Regions from separate parts of the Gilliamella sp. BG3 genome, predicted to be linked through region 2. Evidence: riboswitches for the same ligand, from Rfam matches in the RefSeq annotation. Region 2 holds a riboswitch; the other holds the start of a gene.
What was found. A riboswitch is a leader RNA that binds a small molecule or an ion and turns the genes downstream of it on or off. The one in region 2 is predicted to bind preQ1.
Positions count from the first base shown of each region.

Region 1 (4,438 bases), on a different contig from region 2:
CATTTTGCTCGACTAGATCAAGTAACATATCTAATTTTGGATCGTTCTCTAACTGTTCTAATTCTTGTTGTGGCGATAAAATCGTTTTAATTGGTTTAGATTGTTTAACAGGTTTTTCTATATTGTTAGAATCTTCAACAATTAAAGAAATAGGTTTTTTGCTACCCACTCTTGGATCTTTGGTTGTTTTTGTCGAATTTTTATTTTTATTATTATCTAGCTTATTAAAGCGAGAGCCACTTGGTAAACCTTTGTGTTTGCGTTTACGCTTCAGTTCCCGAGATTCTTCATTAATCTCTTGACGGCTTTTTTTAGCTTTCTGTTTTGATTTATTTTTTAACATAAAATCTCTGTCTAATATTAGGGTTAATCATTTTACAAACGTATTTTATCAGTAAGTCCAGAATATAGCTATGATGATGACGTCATGCTAATTTAAGATTGTAAAAAAAGAAATTTATGTATAATCTGAGTCAAATAAATTTGTTAGATCGAATTAGAGAACAATATAAAATGAAAAATCACTTAAGCCCTTATCTGAAATTTAATCGTCAAGAATGGGCTAGCTTACGTAATACTGTACCAATGACTTTAACTGCAGATGAATTAGTTTCGTTACAAGGTATTAATGAAGATTTATCCATGGATGAAGTGAGTGAAATTTATTTACCTTTATCTAGATTACTTAATTATTACATCAGCAATAATTTTAATCGGCAAGCTGTTTTATCTAAATTCTTAGGTAAAAGTCAAAAAACACCTTACATTATTGGCATTGCAGGCAGTGTTGCTGTAGGTAAAAGTACTACCGCTAGAGTACTACAAGCATTATTAACCCGTTGGCCTGAACATCGCAAAGTATCTTTGGTAACAACTGATGGTTTTTTATATCCAAATAGATATCTTGAAGAACATGGAATAATGAATAAAAAAGGGTTTCCTCAGTCTTACGATATAAAAAAATTGCTTAATTTTGTTGCTGATATAAAATCAGGACAGGCACAAGTTAAAGCACCCGTTTATTCTCATTTAGTTTATGATATTGTCGAAGATGAAGAAATCGTTATTGATAGTCCTGACATTTTGATTCTTGAAGGTTTGAATGTACTGCAAAGTACACTGAATTATCCACAAGCGAATAACCGAGTTTTTGTTTCGGATTATGTCGATTTTTCAATTTATGTTGATGCTGATATGTCATTATTACATGATTGGTATGTAAATCGGTTTTTAAAATTTAGGGAGGGTGCATTTAGCGATCCTAACTCTTATTTTAATCACTACTCAAAACTTCCAGAACATGAAGCTACAAATATTGCCAATCGTATTTGGCGAGAAATTAATGAATTAAATTTAGTTGAAAATATTTTACCTACAAAAGAACGAGCGAACCTTATTCTAACTAAAGGTAAAGATCATAAAGTCAATTGTGTTCAATTAAGAAAATAAAATTAAGGAAAAATTCGTATGAAATCAGTAATTCGGTTAATAAGTAAATTGAGTGTCATTACATTAGCTATCTCATTATCATTTGGTGCTTATGCTTCAAATGAACAACTAAAGGGACTTACGTGTGAAAGCAAAAAACAGGCTATTGAAAAACAGATTGATTATGCTAAAAAAAATAATAATTCTCATCAAATCCAAGGGCTTGAAAAATCATTACGTAACTTAAATAAGCATTGTTCAAATGATGATTTAGAAGCCAAATATAAAAAAGAGATTAACGAAAAATCAAATAAAGTGGCTGAAAGAACTAAAGAATTAGAACAAGCAAAATCAAAATCAAAATCAAAAGCGAAAGCGAAAGATAAAGATAATGAACAGAAAATTGTCAAACAACAAACAAAATTAGCTGATGCTGAAAAAGAACTTAATGAAGCTAAAACTAAATTATCTGATTTTTATAAAGAATTGGGAGCGAAATAAACGATATCAGGCAGAGTATTTCCCGATTCTTGATTTATTTGCTCTTCAACGATATTTTATTATTAACACCATCAATAGTTATTGTTGACGGTGTTAGTTTTACATTTTTTATAAATCTATTGTCATACTAGACTTTTTAAAGCAAAAAGAGTATGGTGTGCGCCTTGTTACGTGGTTCGTGAACCTCCCACGCTAAAAAACTAAGGAAAAATAATGAGTAAAATTACACTACTAGGCGATCAGTCTGTTCGCTATCCAACAACCTATTGTCCTGAAATACTCGAAACGTTCGCTAATAAACATCCGAATAACGATTATTTTGTTAAATTTAATTGCCCAGAATTTACTAGTCTTTGTCCTATCACAGGGCAACCTGATTTTGCGACAATTTATATTTCATACGTGCCCAATATTAAAATGGTCGAAAGTAAATCGTTAAAACTTTATCTGTTCAGCTTTCGTAATCATGGCGATTACCATGAAGATTGCATTAATATCATTATGAAAGATCTGATTAAATTAATGGATCCTAAATATATCGAAGTCTGGGGAAAATTCACTCCGCGAGGTGGCATTTCGATTGATCCTTATGCCAATTATGGCAAATCGGATACTCATTGGGAACAAGTTGCGGCTAATCGATTAGCCAATCACGACATGTATCCAGAAAAAGTGGATAATCGCTAATCTAATCTATCCAAACAGGAACAGTTAATGCAAACTCGTAAAGCACTAGTTATATTTTCTGGTGGGCAAGACTCAACCACTTGCTTACTGCAAGCCATTGCTGATTATGGACGTGAAAACGTTCAGGCAATCAGTTTTCACTATGGTCAACGTCACGCAATAGAGCTTGAAAAAGCTAAAAGGATTGCTGATGATCTTGGTATTAAACAAACCGTCATTGATACTTCAGTTATCAAACAAACTACAAATAATGCGTTGATTGATGACGCTCAAGAAATTAAAGCCGCTCAAGATGGCGATTACCCCAATACCTTCGTTGATGGGCGTAATATGCTTTTTTTACTTTTGGCTGGCTGTCATGCTAAGCAACAAGGAATTTCTGACATTATTATTGGAGTTTGTGAAACCGATTTTAGTGGTTATCCAGATTGCCGTGATGTCTTTATTAAATCAATGAATGTATCAATGAATTTAGCCATGGACTATGCGTTTAATCTCATCACGCCACTGATGTATTTGACTAAAGCGCAAACGTGGGAAATGGCTGATAAACTAGGTTATCTTGATTATGTTCAAAAACATACCCACACCTGTTATTACGGTGTTGAAGGGGGATGTGGTAAGTGTCCAAGTTGTTTATTGCGCAATAAGGGCCTACAAGAATATATGGCTCAAGCTAAATAAATTCATTCATCATTGGGTTCTCTCACCCCATTAAAAAGGAAAAAAGATGTACTTAAATGTTCATTCAGAATCGATAGAAAAAAGTTTTACCAGTAAACAAAAGCAAAAAGCGCTTTACTGGTTGGCTTTTTTTCACATATTGGTTATTGCTTCAAGCAATTATTTAGTCCAAATCCCATTCGAAATTTTTGGTTTTCAAACAACTTGGGGGGCATTCACTTTTCCGTTTATCTTTTTAACTACCGATCTGACTATTCGAATTTATGGTGCTAGTTTAGCGAGAAAAATCATTTTTGTTGTAATGATTCCTGCATTGTTATTTTCATACCTGATTTCGGTACTATTTTTTGAAACCCATTGGGTTGGATTATCAGCATTGACGGAATTTAATAGCTTCGTATTTCGAATTGCATTGGCTAGTTTTGCCGCTTATTTAGTTGGACAACTAATGGATATTACTGTTTTTAACTATTTAAGAAAAAACAGATCATGGTGGGTTGCCCCAACAGCATCGGCAATATTTGGTAATGGTATTGATACTATTGTCTTTTTTGCTATCGCATTTTATCAAAGTAGCGATGAATTTATGGCAAATCATTGGATCGAAATTTCGTTAATGGACTATAGTTTTAAAATTCTAATTTGCGGATTATTCTTTTTGCCACTTTATGGCGTCATTCTGAATTTTATCCTAAAAAAGTTAGTTGCAATGCCTAAAAACAATTAATCATTAAAATCTAAATTTTAGTTACTCACCTAAATAAACATAAACTCATTTATTTTTTTGATGAGTTTTATGTTTAATATTGAAAAACCCACCAATATTTCACAACACCTAAAGGTCAATATAGCTTTTTATCCTGCGTCGGGCAGCCGAAGGCTTCATTCTGCATCCTGTGCTAGGTTTTTAGAAAATTTTGCCAAAAACTAGCGCTTTAGTATTTAGTTAGCTATAATTTTGATTATTTTATGGCAAAACGCAGCTCATTAAAAAATAAACAACTATAAAAATAAAACACAAATTAACAGGAGGTTAGATATTGTGTGCTATAATAATAACAGGCATTGGCAGTGCTATACCTTAAATCTATTTAAGTTTTACCGTAATCAAAAACAAACTCCATTTTGCTTTTTATTA
Region 1 is NZ_JBIDFE010000003.1:123,177-127,614, forward strand. It holds gene yihI (Der GTPase-activating protein YihI) at 1-343, opposite strand, end outside; gene coaA (type I pantothenate kinase) at 514-1,449, shown strand; gene ACGH6S_RS02255 (DUF1090 domain-containing protein) at 1,468-1,929, shown strand; PreQ1 riboswitch class I at 2,095-2,139, shown strand; gene queF (preQ(1) synthase) at 2,143-2,616, shown strand; gene queC (7-cyano-7-deazaguanine synthase QueC) at 2,644-3,300, shown strand; gene ACGH6S_RS02270 (7-cyano-7-deazaguanine/7-aminomethyl-7-deazaguanine transporter) at 3,347-4,027, shown strand; gene ACGH6S_RS02275 (hypothetical protein) at 4,343-4,438, shown strand, end outside.
Region 1: it holds a riboswitch for preQ1, as region 2 does, so the genes downstream of both, queF (preQ(1) synthase) here and queD (6-carboxytetrahydropterin synthase QueD) in region 2, are expected to answer to the same signal.

Region 2 (4,438 bases):
CCATCTGTTAAGCGCCCATCATCCAATACTTGCAGTAAGATATTAAAGACATCTGGGTGTGCTTTTTCGACTTCATCAAGTAAAATTACTGAGTATGGTCGTCGTCTAACTGCTTCGGTTAAATACCCCCCTTCTTCATATCCAACATAACCTGGAGGCGCACCAATTAAGCGAGCAACGGAGTGTTTTTCCATAAACTCTGACATATCTATACGCACCATAGCATCTTCGCTGTCAAACATAAAGTTAGCCAATGATTTGCAAAGCTCGGTTTTACCGACACCAGTTGGTCCTAAGAATAGGAATGATCCAATCGGTTTATTTGGATCTGAAAGCCCTGCTCGGCTACGTCGAATCGCATTTGCAACCGCTAATACTGCTTCATTTTGACCTATTACACGTTTATGTAAAGCATCTTCCATGTGCAATAGTTTATCTTTTTCGCTCTCAAGCATTCTAGAAACTGGAATACCTGTCGCTTTAGATAATACTTCTGCAATTTCGTTATCGGTCACTTTGTTACGCAATAACTTCATGGTTTTGCCTTCTAACTGTGTTGCTGAAGCAAGTTTCTTTTCGAGCTCTGGAATTTTGCCATATTGTAATTCTGACATTTTGTTCAAGTCGCCAGCTCGACGAGCTTGCTCTATTTCAGTACGTGCCTTTTCTAGTTCTGCTTTGATGTTTTGAGTCCCCGAAACAGCTGCCTTTTCTGACTTCCACTCTTCTTCAAGTGAAGCATATTCCTTTTCTTTTTCAGAAAGTTCATCATTTAACATTTGTAGTCGCTTTTTACTCGCATCATCAGATTCTTTTTTAAGCGCTTGTTGTTCAAGTTTAAGTTGAATTATGCGCCTTTCAAGTCGATCTAAAGATTCTGGTTTTGAATCCATTTGCATACGAATACTTGATGCGGCTTCGTCAATTAAATCAATCGCTTTGTCAGGTAACATGCGATCAGAAATATAACGATGCGATAATGTAGCCGCAGCTACGATTGCAGGATCGGTTATTTGCACATGGTGATGCAGTTCATAACGTTCTTTTAAACCACGCAAAATAGCGATCGTATCTTCAACTGTTGGTTCGGCAACATAGACTTTTTGGAAACGACGCTCTAACGCAGGATCTTTTTCAATATATTGACGGTATTCATCAAGCGTTGTTGCTCCCACGCAGTGTAATTCACCGCGAGCTAATGCGGGTTTTAACATATTACCAGCATCCATTGCTCCATCGCTTTTTCCTGCGCCAACCATGGTATGGATTTCGTCAATAAATAATATAATGCGACCTTCTTCTTTTGCTAAGTCTTTAAGCACGGCTTTTAGGCGTTCTTCAAATTCCCCTCGATATTTGGCACCAGCAATTAATGCACCCATGTCTAATGATAAAACGCGTTTATTTCGTAATCCTTCAGGGACTTCACGGTTAACAATGCGTTGTGCTAATCCTTCTACAATAGCAGTTTTTCCTACACCTGGTTCCCCAATTAATACTGGATTATTTTTAGTACGACGTTGTAATACCTGAATAGTTCGACGAATTTCTTCATCACGACCAATAACAGGATCAAGTTTACCTTGTTCTGCTCGTTGAGTTAAATCAATGGTGTATTTTTTAAGTGCACCGCGTTGATCTTCTTCATTAGGATCGTTCACGTTATCGCTACCTCTTACTTGATTAACTGCTTGGCTAAATTTATCTTTATTAACACCTGATCTTTTAAGAAGATCGCCTAAACTGCCCTTATCTTCTAAAGCGGCTAATATAAAGAGTTCTGATGAGATATAGCTATCACCGTTCTTTTGGGATAATTTATCGCAAAGATTTAATACTCGAACAAAATCTTGCGATGGAATAACATCTCCACCCACACCTTGAACTTGGGGTAATCGGTCAATAGCTTGAGCTAATTCTTGTTGTAAATTAACAATATTTGCACCTGCTGCAATCAATAAAGGCATTACACTACTCCCTTCTTGATTAAGCATGGCTGATAGGACATGCACAGGCTCTATATATTGATTGTCTTTACCTAATGCCATTGACTGCGCATCAGCTAAAGCTTGTTGAAACTTATTTGTTAGTTTATCTAACCTCATAGTGTTTATCTCCTGAGCAATAAATTTGGATTAAACGCTTAACACATTTAATCCATTTGCATGTGATCTAAATGAGTGTTGCAACCTAAATTTCAAGAGCAAAGTTAAAATATTTTTTACAAAATTTATACAACAAAATTATCAAGTATGTAAGAATTAATTGACATAAAAATAAAGCTGTTTGCAATTTAAGCAATTACATCTAAATTTCGTTTTAAGATATACTGGTAAGATGACAAATTCACTTTTACCCCTTATATTGTTACCTTTATTTTGTTAGTTTCGCTAACCGTGGTTCGTAATCCATCCCACGAAAAAAAACTAGGAATATAAAATGTTCAAAATAGCCAAAGAGTTTCAATTTGATGCTTGTCACATGTTAGATGGGCACAATAAAAAGTGTCATAATCTGCACGGCCACACTTATCGCCTATTAGTTGAAATTAGCGGAGAGCTTATTGATAACGGCTCAAGCCAAGATATGGTCATGGATTATGCCGATTTAAAGCTAATAGTTAAACAACATATTGTCGATCCGTTAGATCACGCCTATCTTTACAATCAACATAACCCTAATGAGTGCCGTATCGCGTCGTTACTACAAGAAATGGATCGTAAAATTTTTGCCTTTCCATGTAGAACCACCGCAGAAGGAATGAGCAAATTTATTTTTGATTGCTTATCGCAATATTTGCCTGTTTCGATGATCAAACTATGGGAAACGCCAACTTCATATTGTGAATATCATCGGAGTTAATGATGATTGAATTTCGTATTGTTGAAATCTTCGAATCCTTACAAGGCGAAGGTTATAATACTGGCATGCCTGCTATTTTTATTCGTTTTGCAGGATGCAATTTAAATTGTGCCTGGTGTGACACTAATTTTCGAAAATTTACTCGATTCACGTTAGATACTTTAATGACTAAAGTGAGCGAATATAAAAGCAAAAATATTATTATTACAGGTGGCGAACCGACAATGGTTAAAGCGTTACCTGAATTGCTTTTGCCACTCAAAAAAGCTGGTTATTTCATCGCCATTGAAAGCAACGGTCTTGGTAAAGTCGATCCGCTTATTGATTATATTGCGCTAAGCCCTAAATTTTGTTATCAGTCACGCTATCAAAAAATAGTACAACCAATAGCAAATGAAGTACGCATAGTAGCCGAAAATCACTGCGATTTTATTCCTTTTTGCCAATATATCGAAACTCATATTCAAGCCAAACGCTATTATCTATCTCCTTGTGAAAAAGATGGTGCATTTAATATGTTTGAAACGATAGAGTTGTTAGGAAAAATCAACCAAAATCGACTGAATAATAAATGGCTTTTGAGTGTGCAAAGCCACAAGTTTGCCAATATAGAATGATAAATTAGTACTAAAGAGAACTAATTAAATATTCATAAAATCAAGAAGTTTTATTAATTTTAATTGAATAATTGTTTAATCTATAATAACCTCATATAAATTATTTATATGGAATTAACTGTCATGCGTTTTTGCTATTGTTTATTGCTAACTTTGTTTACAACTCCAGTTATAGCTTGGGATATAGTTTGTGATAATACTTTAACTTGTCGTGTTATAGAATATAGTGATATATCTGATACAGGAGTGATAAAATCGTCAATTTTATTCCAGCGAAAAGCGGGGGCCAATCAGCCAGTTGAAATTTATGTTAGAACAAAAAATAACAAAGAAGAAGATAAAGAAGGTATTGAAATTAAAAACACTCAACAATTAGATAATTCATTGGCTGCATTCATTAATCAAGAGTATTTAGGCGAATTAAAAGAAATACAGAATAATATTTATCAGTTGTCACAATTCCAAGCTACAAAAATTATTCAAGCATTTACAAAAAATGAGAAAGTTATATTCCGTAACAGTAGAAGTCAATCATTTTATACCAATGGCGGATTTTATGATGTCATGTTAACAATGGACAAAAAACAAGGACGGGTTGGTACAACTGGCGCAGTTATAGCACATGGTAATAAAAATGAATCAAACGTTTATGCACCAATACCTGTACCAACTATAAAAAAAGGTAAAGTAATTGCTCCAGAACAAAGTCAAGAACTTAATACCAATGAAGTAATTAAAATATTCCCTCAATTCAAAAAACGCTATATACATGAAGCTAAATGTGATGCTTATGATTTAGAAGATCCTTATTATGATGAAACACAAGGATATGATAAAAGATTTCGGTTAATTAAATTAGATAATAACCACGATTTACTTGAAACTAGGTGTTGGTTTAGCGCATATAACTCAGGTAACGCCTATTGGATAATTTCTAACACAGCTAAACTAAGTAATAA
Region 2 is NZ_JBIDFE010000010.1:26,799-31,236, reverse strand. It holds gene clpB (ATP-dependent chaperone ClpB) at 1-2,105, opposite strand, end outside; PreQ1 riboswitch class I at 2,391-2,436, shown strand; gene queD (6-carboxytetrahydropterin synthase QueD) at 2,440-2,862, shown strand; gene ACGH6S_RS06125 (7-carboxy-7-deazaguanine synthase QueE) at 2,865-3,479, shown strand; gene ACGH6S_RS06120 (DUF1176 domain-containing protein) at 3,588-4,438, shown strand, end outside.